DNA from 3 places in the Agromyces tropicus genome. Region 2 is predicted to be linked to each of the others. Evidence: predicted binding sites of a transcription regulator. Region 2 holds the regulator's gene; each other region holds the start of a gene.

Region 1 (4,387 bases), on a different contig from region 2:
CCCGTCGCGGTGGATCATGTGGTGGCAGAAGCTGCACAGGAGCACGCCGTTCGAGAGATCGGTCGGGCCGGCATCCCGTTCCCACCAGCGGATGTGGTGGGCTTCGACGTAGCCGATGTTCTGCCCGCATGAGGCGCAGCCGCCATCGCGCTCGCCGAGTGCGAGGCGCTGGACCCGGGTGAAGAGGCGGGCGGCTCGCCCGAGGTCGAGCGGAAGGCTCTCGCCGCCGAGCACGGCGGGGATGAGCTCGGCGTCAGCAGCCATGCGGCGGGCCGTGCCGGCGGAGACGGGCTGATCGAGCCCGTCGATGCGCGCGCGTCCGAGCCCGCTGACGAGCGTGTCGAGGTCGACCCGGATGACCACCGTGGTCTTGGCCAGCGGCGCGAGCGTCTGCGCGCACCCGAGGGTGTGGCGTGCGAGCGCGGCGAGCGCGTCGGCCTGGATCTGCGGGATCGACCGTCGATCCTCCACGGCCGGCATCCGCGCGCCGTCGCCGACGCTGCTCCGACGCCGCACCGCGTCGCTCACGAGTGCCTCGATCGCCGCCTTCACCGGCGCTGCGCTCTCGGGGTCGAGACGCGCATGCAGGTGCACCATGCCGCGTCCGTCCTCCCGCATCGTCACCGCGCGGTCGGATCGGAGCTCGTCCTCCCGGGGCTCCACGCCGTCGGGATCGAGCCGAGCCTCCGCCTCGCGCACCCCGCGCGTGAGCGTCTCGAGCGGAACACGCCCGGCCAGGTCGACGAGCGCGGCTTCGACGATCTCGACCCGCGACACCTCGGCGCTCGCCGACGCCCGGTCGAGCATCGTCGTGATGGCGGACGCCGCCTCGATGCTGATGGTCGCCGCCTCGAGGGCGGCCGCGACCTGCGGATGCCGGGACGGCGCGCGTTCCCCACTGAAGGTCTGTCGCCCCGCCGTCGCCGTGCCGACGGCGATCAACCGCTGTGCCTCGGCGCGCGACGCCCCGGTCGCCGCCGCGATGAGCCGCGTCGGATTGTGGAACCCGTGGGCCTTCGCGAGGCCGACCTCACCGAACTCGGGGCCGGATCGTCTCGCGACTTCAGCGGCCACCCTCGCGAACACGGCATCGACGTCGCGCCGAAGCTTCGCGAGCGCGTCGGTGACCCGCACCAGACCCGCGTCGCTCATCCGCTCCACCTCGGCCTGGACCGTCTCCCCGCTCGCGCCCCACGCCGGCATCGCGCTCGTCCACGCCTCACCGAGCGCGTGCATCTCGCGCTCGAGCGAGGCCGGTGCGTGCGACACCGGCCTCGCCGTCGGCGCGGGGTGCGAGGGCTGTTCCATGCCTTCATCCTGCCTGCACCCACCGACATCCGCGTGCGCCCGAATACATATCTGACCAGCAATTTATCCTGTGCACAAATCGCGCGCACCAGACCCTGTGGAGGACACGTCGCGCCCCGAGGCATCCGTTCGCCGCTCCGCATGGAAGGATCGGACCCACCATGACGGGCACCCGCGCACCTGACGTGCATCCCAGCCCGGCGCGCATGCGCGTCGCCGACCTGCACCCGGACCTCCGACGTGCCTACCGCTGGTTCCCCCGGCCGCGGATCCGGCATCGATGGCAGCGACGGATGGCGCAGGCGGCGCTCGCGCTGATCCCATCGCCCAGACCTACTGACGGATCGCGTTTCGAACGCGTCGAGTTCTCCGCTCCCGGCACGGGCGTGCGGGTCTTCACGCCCGTCGACCCGGCCGGCCCCGCGACGAGCGCACGAGGCGCACTGCTGTGGATCCATGGCGGTGGGTTCGTGATCGGCGCCGCCGCGCAGGACGACACCTGGTGCGCGCGGCTCGCCGAGCGGCTCGGCGTCGTGGTCGTCTCGGTCGAGTACCGCCTCGCCCCGGAGCATCCGTTCCCGGTACCGCTCGACGACTGCCTCACCGCGTGGCAGTGGCTGCAGGATGCCGCGTCCGCCCGCGGCATCGACCCCACCCGGGTCGCGGTCGGCGGGCAGAGCGCGGGCGGCGGACTCGCGGCCGCGCTCGCGCAGCGCCTCCTCGCCGACGGTGGGCCGCGCCCTGCGGCGCAACTGCTGTACTGCCCGATGCTCGACGACCGCACCGCCGCGCGCCGCGACCTCGACGCGGTCCGGCACTTCGCGTGGACCAACCGCGACAACCTCGTCGGCTGGTCCTCGTACCTGCACGCCCCGCCGGGTGCCGACGTCGTGCCCGACTTCGCCGTGCCTGCCCGACGCGCCGACCTGACCGGCCTGCCGCCGGCGTGGATCGGCGTCGGCGACATCGACCTGTTCCACGACGAGGACCTCGCCTACGCCGCGGCGCTCCGTGATGCCGGCGTCGAGTGCACGGCCGACGTGGTGCCGGGGGCACCGCACGGCTTCGAGTCGATCGCCCGCGGCGCCGAGGTGACGCACGCGTTCCAGGCGCGGGCGCGCGCGTGGCTGGGGGAGCGACTCGCGGCATCCGCCGACGGCTGAGCAGGGGCGGCGCACGCCGTACGCCCGCCGGATCCGGACACCAGGTCCTATCGCGGCCCGCGCCGCGCGAACGCTCCGGCGAACACCGCATGCAGCAGCGGGATCACCGACACCCCGAGCAGGATCCCGCCCCACACCGGCTCGTCGAGGCGGAGCAGGATGCCGCCGAGGAAGAGGCCCACGAAGATCACGGCCGACACGATGCGACCTGCGGTGCGCTCGAGCCGCGACATCCGCTGTTCGATCTTCGGCGAGGTCGCGACGAGTCGCCCCTGCTCGATCCGGTCGACGACCTTGTCGAGGCGCTGCGGCAGCCGCCAGGCCGTGCCGACCACGGACACCGCCTCGCGACCGAGCGCCTGCACGAGGTTGCCGCGCTCGTCGCGGAGCAGTTGGGCGGCGTAGGGCTCGACCGCGTCCCAGATGTTGAACTCGGGGTCGAGCGAGCTGCACATGCCCGACGTCAGGGACATGGCGCGGATGATGAGCAGGAAGTTCTCGGGCAGCTGGAACGGCAGCGTCCGCATGACCTCCCCGAACTCGATCGCGAACCGGCGCAGCTCGCGCTCGTCGACCTGCGCGAGCTCGGCGAAGCCCATGCCGCCGAAGCGGGCGAACAGCTCGGTCATCGCCCGTTCGAGCTCCGCGGTCTCGGCGGTCGGCAGCAGGAAGCCGACGCTGCGGAAGCTCTCGACCAGCCGCTTCCCGTCGCGCGCGGCGACCGCGATCATCAGCTGCTGCAACGCCTGCCGCAGCCCGTCGGGCACCTGCCCCATCATCCCGAAGTCGATGAAGGTGAGCTTCCAGGCGGGCGCGGCGGCCGAGCCGGGCGAGTCGGCCGAGCCGGGCTCAGCAGCGGATGCCGCGTCCGGCGCCGGCCCCGCGGCATCCGTTTCGTTCGACGGCGTCGAAGCGGATGCCGCGGCATCCGCCCCACCCGACAGCACCCCGACCGGGGTGACGAAGATGTTCCCCGGGTGCGGGTCGGCGTGGAAGTACCCGTCGCGGAACAGCTGGTCGAACATGACGGTCGCGAACTGCGCGGCGACGGCCTTCGGGTCGATGCCGGCGGCGATGAGGGCGGCGCGGTCGTTGATCTTGATCGCGGTGACGTCGGCGAGGGTGAGCACGCGGCGCGTCGTGCGCTCCCACACGACCTCGGGTGCGGCGACGCGGGGGTCGCCCGCGAAGCTCGCGGCGAAGCGCTCGGCGTTCTGGCCCTCGTGGAGGTAGTCGATCTCCTCCAGGCTCGTGGTGGCGAACTCCTCGACGAGCCCGGGCAGGTCGACGCGCTTCGCGACGAATCGCACGCGGCTGAGCCAGTCGGCGACGCGGCGCAGCGCCGCGAGGTCGACGTCGACGATCACCTCGATGCCGGGCCGCTGCACCTTCACGACGGCGTCGTCGTAGCCCATGTCGGCGGCGTCGACGGGGGAGAGGCGGGCGCGGTGCGCCTGGCCGAGGGATGCCGCGGCCACCGGGGTCGGGTCGAACGACGCGTACGCGCGCTCGAGCGGCACGCCGAGCTCGGCCTCGGCGAGGCGGCGGATGTCGTCGAACGGCACGGGCGGCACCTCGTCCTGCAGTCCGGCGAGCTCGCGCGTGATCTCCGGCGGCAGCACGTCGAGCCGTGACGAGAGGTACTGGCCGACCTTGATCATGAGCCCGCCGAGGTCGACCGCGAGGTCGTGGAAGCGCTCGGCGATGCGGGTCAGCCGCGCGGCGCGCCCGCGCGCCGCGAACCGGGCGAGCCCGAATCGCGGCAGCACGAGCTCGAACCACCACGTCTGGATGATGTACCTGGCGGCGAATCGGAGGATCCGCCGGTAGCGGGCGCGCGTGTTCCCCACATCGGGCATCCTGCCTGCCGGATGCCGACGTGTCGAGGGCACTCGGTCAGCCCTGGGCGAGGATCG
Region 2 (4,387 bases):
GTCGTCGCGGATCGGGAGGTCGTCGAGACTCGTCACCGATCAATGCTATCCGCGCCGCCCGCCGTGTTTCGGGCCGCGGGTCACGAGCCGGGTCAGCCGCCGATCGCGGGCAGCACCAGTTCCTGCCCGGGCTGGACGACCGCGTCCTGGAGGCCGTTCAGCCGCATGATCTCGTAGATCACCTCGCGCGGGTCCGCGGACGGCGCGATGGACTCGGCGATGCCCCAGAGCGTGTCGCCGGCGCCGACCTCCACGGTCTCGAAGGCGACGGCGGGGCGACCGTCGTCGATGCCCGCCTCAGCACCGCCCGAGGACAGGGCGCCGACGAGCACGCCCACCGCGATCGGGAGCGCGGCCAGGGTCGTGACCACGGCACGCCCGCGACGGGTCAGCCTGAGCCGCGTCCGCGGCGTCGCGAAGCCGGGCATCGCCGGAGCCGCGCCGGCGGCTCCCATCACCACTGCACTCATTCCGCACCTCCCGGGATCCAGCCCCGCATCCGGCCCTCGGCCGGGAAGGCCGGATGCGAAGCTGTGTTCCGAATATATCTTCGAACGTTCGAGGCTGCAAGCACCGGATGGTGGGATTCCGGGCCCTGATTCCGCGACACACTCGAACGGATGTTTGTCGTGCGCGTGCGAGGCGGATACAGTTTCGAATGTCCGACGACAGTCGAACATCGACCACCGACATCCGGGCCGACGCGGTCCCGACGAGAGGCGAGGCACGTGAGCATCGACATCGACCAGGCACGCGGCGCGAGCGGCCGGTCGCGTCGGCGCAAGACGCTGAGCCCGAAGCAGCTCGCGATCCTCGAGGTCATCCGCGCGTCCGTCGCCGAGCGGGGCTACCCGCCGAGCATGCGCGAGATCGGCGACGCCGTCGGGCTCTCCTCGCTCTCCAGCGTCACCCACCAGCTCAACCAGCTCGAGCTCGCCGGCTACCTGCGGCGCGACCCGAACCGGCCGCGCGCGCTCGAGATCCTCATCGACGTCCCCGGCACCGAGCCGCGCACGGCCGCGGTCGAACCCGCGCCCGTCGGCGACGCCGCCATGGTGCCGCTCGTCGGCCGCATCGCCGCCGGCGTGCCGATCACCGCCGAGCAGCAGATCGAGGAGGTCTTCCCCCTCCCCCGTCAGCTCGTCGGCAAGGGCGAGCTGTTCATCCTCAAGGTCGTCGGCGACTCGATGGTCGACGCCGCGATCTGCGACGGCGACTGGGTGGTGGTGCGCTCCCAGCGCACGGCCGAGAACGGCGAGATCGTCGCGGCCATGCTCGACGGCGAGGCGACCGTGAAGGTCTTCCGCCAGCGCGACGGCCACACCTGGCTGCTCCCCCGCAACTCGGCCTTCGAGCCCATCCTCGGCGACGAGTCCGAGGTGCTCGGCAAGGTCGTCGCCGTCCTCCGCACGGTCTGAGGCCGCGCGGCCCGGCACGACGAGGGGCGGATGCCGCAGGCACGTGCCCGCGGCATCCGCCCCTCGCGTGGAGTCAGGCCGTCGCGGCCACCGCGACCTCGTCGCGGACCGCCCGGGTCGCCTCGACGATGTTCGCGAGCGACGCGACCGTCTCGTCGTAGCCGCGCGTCTTCAGGCCGCAGTCCGGGTTCACCCAGAGCCGGCCGGCCGGCACGCCCTCGACCGCGCGCTCGAGCAGCGAGCGCACCTCGTCGACGCTCGGCACGCGCGGCGAGTGGATGTCGTAGACGCCGGGACCCACGCCGTGGTCGAACCCGCTCGCCGAGAGGTCCCCGACGACCTCCATGCGGCTGCGCGCCGCCTCGATCGAGGTGACGTCGGCGTCGAGCTCCCGGATCGCGTCGATGACGACACCGAACTCCGAGTAGCAGAGGTGCGTGTGCACCTGCGTTGCCGGTGCCGCGCCGCCCGTGGCCAGCCGGAAGGCGCCGACCGACCACTCGAGGTAGGCGGGCTGGTCGGCGCGCTTCAGCGGGAGCAGCTCGCGCAGTGCGGGCTCGTCGACCTGGATGACGCGGATGCCGGCCTGCTCGAGGTCGCCGATCTCGTCGCGCAGGGCGAGCGCGACCTGGCGGGCCGTGTCGCCCAGCGGCTGGTCGTCGCGGACGAACGACCACGCGAGGATCGTGACCGGACCGGTGAGCATGCCCTTGACCGGCTTCTCCGAGAGCGACTGCGCGTAGGTCGACCACTCCACCGTCATCGGCGCCGGGCGCGAGACGTCGCCCCACAGGATCGACGGACGCGTGCAGCGGGAGCCGTACGACTGCACCCAGCCGTGCTGCGTCACCGCGAAGCCGTCGAGCAGCTCGGCGAAGTACTGCACCATGTCGTTGCGCTCGGGCTCGCCGTGGACGAGCACGTCGAGGCCCAGGTCCTCCTGCAGGCGGATGACGCGGGAGATCTCCTCGCGCATGAGCTCCCGGTACCCGGCCTCCGTGAGCTCCCCCTTCACGAGCCGCGCACGAGCGCGGCGGATGTCGGCGGTCTGCGGGAACGAGCCGATCGTCGTGGTCGGAAGGGCCGGCAGCGCGAGGTCGTCCTGCGCCGCCACGCGCGCGTCGTACGCGGCGCGCGCGAACGCGCTCGCGTCGAGCGCGGCGAGCCGGTCGCGCACCGCGGGCACGCGCACGCCGGGAGCCGCGGCACGGTCGGCGAGGGCGGCGGACGCCGCGTCCAGGTCGGCCGCCACGGTGTCGCGCCCCTCGGCGAGGCCGCGCGCGAGGACGGCGACCTGGGCGACCTTCTGGTCGGCGAAGGCGAGCCAGCTCACGAGACGGGCGTCGAGTGCGGACTCCTCGTCGACGTCGTGCGGGACGTGCAGGAGCGAGGTGGAGGTCGAGACGGCGACCGAACCCGAGAACGAGCCGAGCGCCTCCGCACGGGCGAACGCGTGCGCGAGGTCGCCGCGCCAGATGTTGTGGCCGTCGACCACGCCGGCGACGAGGGTCTTCGCGGCGAGCGCCTCCTCGGTCACCGGGTCGAGCTGCGCCGGCAGGTCGCCGCGGACCAGGTCGAGCCCGATCGCCTCGACGGGCGTCGCCGCGAGGACGGGCAGCGCCGCGTCGAGGTCACCGTACGGCGCGGCCACGAAGACCGCCGGGCGGTCGTCGGCCGCGCCCAGGGCGTCGTACGCCGCCGCGACGGCCTCGAGCACGCGGTCGCGCGGCTCGTCGAGGCTCTCGCTCACGAGCGCCGGCTCGTCGAGCTGCACCCATTCCGCACCGGCGGCGGCGAGCTCGGCCAGCAGCGTCCGGTACACGGGCAGCAGGTCGGCGAGGCGGTCCAGCGGACGGAAGCCGTCGGGCGCGTCGTCGGCCGCCTTCGAGAGCAGGAGGAACGTGACGGGTCCGACCAGCACCGGGCGCGTGACGAACCCGGCCTCGCGTGCCTCGCGCACCTGGGCGACCAGCGCGGCGGCGTTCGGGGCGAACGCGGTGTCCGGGGCGATCTCGGGCACCAGGTAGTGGTAGTTCGAGTCGAACCACTTCGTCATCTCGAGCGGGGCGTCCGCACCCTCGCCGCGCGCCACGGTGAAGTACCCGGCGAGGTCGAGCGCGCCGTTCGCGTCGAGGAGCCGCTCGAAGCGTGCGGGGATCGCGCCGACCGCGACGGCCGCGTCGAGGACCTGGTCGTAGTAGGAGAAGCTCTCCGGGATGGCGGAGCCGGTGCGGCCCAGTCCGAGCGCGGCCAGGCGGTCGCGCGTCGCCGCGCGCAGCCCGGCGGCGGTGCGCTCGAGCTCGTCGGCGTCGATCCGTCCGGCCCAGAACGCCTCCACGGCGCGCTTGAGCTCGCGACGGCGACCGATGCGCGGGTAGCCGAGGATCGTTCCGGTGGGGAAGGCGGGTGCGGTCATCGTTCTCTCGTGTTCCTCTCGGTGCCCGCATGGGCGGTGGCGGTGGCGAGGCCGAGCCGGTCCAGGACGGCGAGGACGGCCTCGTGGCGGTTGAAGGTGTACAGGTGCAGTCCGGGGGCGCCGCCGGCGAGGACGTCGCCGGCGAGTCGTGCCGCGAAGTCGACGCCGATCTCGAACTGGGCGTCGGCGTCGGGCTCGATCTCGAGGTCGATCGCGAGGCCGGCCGGCGCCGGCACGCCGGTGAGCTGCTGCAGGCGCGTGAGCCGGGCCGGCGTGGTGACCGGCATGATGCCGGGCAGGATCGGGATCGTCACGCCGCCCGCGCGGGCGCGGTCGACGAACCCCAGGTAGTCGTCGGCGTGCCAGAAGAGCTGGGTGATCGCGAGGTTGGCACCGGCGACCTCCTTGGCCAGCAGCACGTCGACGTCCTGGCTCGATCCCCGGGAGCGCGGGTGGCCGGACGGGAACGCCGCGACGGCCACGCGCTCCGGGCGCGGGCGCTCGCGGATCGCGGTGACGCCGGGCATGCCCGGGATGCGCGACTGCCCGAACG
Region 3 (4,387 bases), on a different contig from region 2:
GAAGCAGGGCTTGCCGGTCTGCATCGCGCGCTTGTAGTCGGAGTCTTTGCAGGTGCGGATCGGGAAGAGCTTCAGCAGCAGGTCGAGCGTCTCGTTGACGGCCCACACCTTCGGGTAGGGGCCGAAGTACTTCGCACCCGGGATGCCGCGCCGGCGGGTCACGATCGCGCGCGGTGCCTCATCGGCGAGCGTGACGGCCAGGTACGGGTAGGACTTGTCGTCGCGGTACTTGACGTTGAACGGCGGGTCGAACTCCTTGATCCACGTGTACTCGAGCTGCAGCGCCTCGATGTCGTTGCCCACGACGGTCCACTCGACGGACGACGCCGTCGTCACCATCCGCCGCGTCCGCTCGTGCAGCGTGTACAGGGGTGCGAAGTAGTTCGACAGGCGCGCGCGGAGGTTCTTCGCCTTGCCGACGTAGAGCACGCGCCGATCAACGTCGCGGAAGCGGTAGACCCCGGGATCGGTCGGGATCTCCCCCGGCCGCGGTCGGTACGGGACGGTGTTCGCCATGCTCAGCTGGCGGCGACCGCCGGGCCGGCGGCGGCCTCGAAGATCTCGCGCAGGAAGTACCCCGTGTGGCTCTCGTGCACCTCGGCCACCTGCTCGGGCGTGCCGGTCGCGACGACCTGGCCGCCGCCCGAGCCGCCCTCGGGCCCGAGGTCGATGATCCAGTCGGCGGACTTGATCACGTCGAGGCTGTGCTCGATCACGATCACGGTGTTGCCCTTGTCGACGAGCTTGCCGAGCACCTTCAGCAGCTTGCGCACGTCCTCGAAGTGCAGGCCGGTGGTCGGCTCGTCGAGTACGTACACGCTGCGTCCGTTCGACCGGCGCTGCAGCTCCGTCGCCAGCTTCACCCGCTGGGCCTCGCCGCCGGAGAGGGTCGTCGCGCTCTGGCCGAGCTGGACGTAGCCCAGCCCGACGTCCACGAGCGTCTTCAGGTACCGGTGGATCGCCGAGATCGGCTCGAAGAACTCGGCCGCCTCGCTGATCGGCATCTCGAGCACCTCGGCGATGTTCCTGCCCTTGTAGTGCACCTGCAGGGTCTCGCGGTTGTACCGCTTGCCGCCGCACACCTCGCACGCGACGTAGACGTCGGGAAGGAAGTTCATCTCGATCTTGATGGTGCCGTCGCCCGAGCACGCCTCGCACCGGCCGCCCTTGACGTTGAAGCTGAAGCGGCCCGGCAGGTAGCCGCGCGCCTTGGCCTCGGCCGTCTCTGAGAACAGGGTGCGGATCCGGTCGAACACGCCCGTGTAGGTCGCCGGGTTCGACCGCGGCGTGCGGCCGATGGGTGCCTGGTCGACGTGCACGACCTTGTCGAGGTGCTCGAGCCCGGTGACGCGACGGTGCTTGCCCGGCACCTTGCGCGCCCCGTTGAGCCGGTTGGCGAGCACGCGGTAGAGGATGTCGTTCACGAGCGAGGACTTGCCCGACCCGCTCACGCCCGTCACCGCCGTGAAGGTGCCGAGCGGGAACTCGACGTCGACCCCGCGGAGGTTGTTCGCCTGCGCCCCCTCGACGCGGATCACGCGCTCGCGGTCGATCGCGCGCCGGGACGGCGGGATCGCGATCTCCTTGCGCCCGGCGAGGTAGTCGCCGGTCAGCGACTCGGTGTTCTTCATCAGCTCGGCGTAGCTGCCGCTGTGCACGACCGTGCCGCCGTGCACGCCGGCACCGGGGCCGATGTCGACGATCCAGTCGGCCGTGCGGATCGTGTCCTCGTCGTGCTCGACGACGATGAGCGTGTTGCCGAGGTCGCGCAGCGCGACCAGCGTGTCGATCAGCCGGCGGTTGTCGCGCTGGTGCAGGCCGATGCTCGGCTCGTCGAGCACGTAGAGCACGCCCGTGAGGCCCGAACCGATCTGCGTGGCCAGGCGGATGCGCTGCGCCTCGCCGCCGGACAGCGTGCCGGCTGCGCGGGCGAGGTCGAGGTAGCTGAGGCCGACCCGGATGAGGAAGTCGAGCCGCAGCTTGATCTCGCGGAGCACCTGCGCCGCGATCGTCTGCTCGCGGTCGGTGAGCTCGAGCCGGTCCATGAACGCTCGTGCGTCGTGCAGGCTGAGGCGGCAGACGTCGGCGATCGACGCGTCGTGGATGAGCACGGCGAGCACCTCGGGCTTCAGCCGGTCGCCGCGGCAGACCGGGCAGGGGACCTCGCGCAGGTACTCCGCCCACCGGGCCCGCTGCACGTCGGTCTCGGCCTGCAGGTACTGCCGCTCGATGTAGGGCACGACCCCCTCGAAGCCGGACGTGTAGCTCATCTCGCGGCCGTAGCGGTTGCGCCAGCGCACGCGCACCTCGAAGTTGTCGCCCCGGAGCACGGCGTTGCGCGCGTCGTCGTCGAGCTCCTCCCACGGGGTGTCGAGGGAGAAGTCGAGGTCGCGGGCGAGCCCGTCGAGGAGCTTCTCGTAGTAGTTGTAGAGGCTCTTGCCCTGCGAGGTCCAGGGCAGGATGACGCCCTCGGAGATGCTGAGCGACGGGTCGCCGAGCAGCAGGTCCTCGTCGACCGACATGCGGGTGCCGAGGCCCGAGCACTCCGGGCACGCCCCGAACGGGGCGTTGAACGAGAACGTGCGCGGCTCGATCTCGGTGAGCGCGATGGGGTGCTGGTTCGGGCAGCTCAGCTTCTCGGAGAACGTCTGCCACGCCGCGTCGCCGTCGCGGTCGACGTAGTTGACCTGGACGAGCCCGTCGGTCAGGCGCAGCGCCGTCTCGAGCGAGTCGGTGAGGCGGCCGAGGATGTCGTCGGAGGCGACGAGTCGGTCGATCACGACCGAGATGTCGTGCTTGACCTGCTTCTTCAGCTTCGGCGGCTCGTCGAGCCGGATGAGCTCGCCGTCGACGACCGCGCGGGAGTAGCCCTGCCCGGAGAGCTCGCGGAACAGGTCGACGAACTCGCCCTTCTTCTGCGAGACGACCGGGCTGAGCACCTGGAAGCGCGTACCGGACTCGAGCTCCATGAGCCGGTCGGCGATCTGCTGCACGGTCTGCCGCTGGATCCGCTCGCCGCACACGGGGCAGTGCGGGACGCCGATGCGCGCCCACAGCAGTCGCATGTAGTCGTAGATCTCGGTGATCGTGCCGACCGTCGATCGCGGGTTGCGGTTCGTCGACTTCTGGTCGATCGAGACCGCGGGGCTGAGCCCCTCGATGAAGTCGACGTCGGGGCGGTCGACCTGCCCCAGGAACTGGCGCGCGTACGCGGAGAGCGACTCGACGTAGCGACGCTGGCCCTCGGCGAAGATCGTGTCGAACGCGAGCGAGGACTTGCCCGACCCGGACAGTCCAGTGAAGACCACCATCGCATCGCGGGGGATCTCGACATCGACGTCGCGCAGGTTGTGGACGCGGGCCCCGCGGACACTCAGGCGCGCATGGGCATCGAGACGTGAAACTGGCACCCTACGAGTCTACGAACGACCTCCGACACTCCTGCCGCACGCGCTCGTGCTGAGAGCGAACACACGTTCGAGGCGTCGGCGGACCGGGGCGCCGCTCCCCCGTTCGCCGACTAGCCGAGGTGGCCCGCCTTCTCCATCTGCCTGAGCTCGCGCTTGAGCTCGGAGACCTCGTCGCGCAGCCGGGCGGCGAGCTCGAACTTCAGCTCGCCCGCGGCCTCGAGCATCTGGTCGTTGAGGTCGCGGATCAGTTCCTCGAGGTCGTTCGCGCCCGCAGCGGCGATGCCGTCGCGCTTCATCGGCACGGGCGAGGTGGACCGCGCATCGCGCCCGGCGAACAGCGCCGCGGTGTCGGCGCCCTCGCGGGCGAGCACCTCGGTGATGTCGGCGATGCGCTTGCGGAGCGGCGCCGGGTCGATGCCGTTCACCCGGTTGTACTCGAGCTGCTTCTCGCGGCGGCGGTTCGTCTCCTCGATCGCGAGCTGCATCGACTCCGTCTCGACGTCGGCATACATGTGCACCTGACCCGACACGTTGCGCGCCGCACGGCCGATGGTCTGGATGAGCGAGGTCGACGAGCGCAGGAAGCCCTCCTTGTCGGCGTCCAGGATCGCCACGAGCGAGACCTCGGGCAGATCGAGGCCCTCGCGCAGCAGGTTGATGCCGACCAGTACGTCGTAGACGCCGGCTCGGAGTTCGGTGAGCAACTCGACCCGTCGCAGCGTGTCGACGTCGGAGTGGAGGTAGCGGACGCGCACCCCCGCCTCGGTGAGGAAGTCGGTGAGCTCCTCCGCCATCCGCTTCGTGAGCGTCGTCACGAGCACGCGCTCGTCGCGCTCGGCGCGAGCCCGGATCTCCTCCAGCAGGTCGTCGATCTGGCCCTTCGTGGGCTTCACCACGATCTCGGGGTCGACGAGTCCCGTCGGGCGGATGATCTGCTCGACCACGCCGTCGGCGATGCCCAACTCGTACCTGCCGGG

What was found. The regulator LexA, encoded in region 2, represses DNA repair genes until DNA is damaged. The targets are predictions, from matches to a motif close to TCGAACANNTGTTCGA.
Region 1: a site for LexA is predicted at 1,348-1,363, ahead of ABD230_RS15035 (HNH endonuclease signature motif containing protein). Genes of this name have one in related genera too.
Region 3: a site for LexA is predicted at 3,466-3,481, ahead of uvrA (excinuclease ABC subunit UvrA). Genes of this name have one in related genera too.

The regions. Positions count from the first base shown of each region.
Region 1 is NZ_BAAAPW010000005.1:154,632-159,018, reverse strand. Features, by position in the region: gene ABD230_RS15035 (HNH endonuclease signature motif containing protein) at 1-1,308, opposite strand, end outside; gene ABD230_RS15030 (alpha/beta hydrolase) at 1,470-2,471, shown strand; gene ABD230_RS15025 (ABC1 kinase family protein) at 2,519-4,330, opposite strand; gene ABD230_RS15020 (PadR family transcriptional regulator) at 4,368-4,387, opposite strand, start outside.
Region 2 is NZ_BAAAPW010000004.1:21,082-25,468, forward strand. Features, by position in the region: gene ABD230_RS12520 (histidinol-phosphate transaminase) at 1-36, opposite strand, end outside; gene ABD230_RS12525 (LysM peptidoglycan-binding domain-containing protein) at 93-455, opposite strand; gene lexA (transcriptional repressor LexA) at 741-1,418, shown strand; gene metE (5-methyltetrahydropteroyltriglutamate--homocysteine S-methyltransferase) at 1,492-3,834, opposite strand; gene ABD230_RS12540 (methylenetetrahydrofolate reductase) at 3,831-4,387, opposite strand, start outside.
Region 3 is NZ_BAAAPW010000001.1:392,169-396,555, forward strand. Features, by position in the region: gene uvrC (excinuclease ABC subunit UvrC) at 1-516, opposite strand, end outside; gene uvrA (excinuclease ABC subunit UvrA) at 519-3,410, opposite strand; gene uvrB (excinuclease ABC subunit UvrB) at 3,521-4,387, opposite strand, start outside.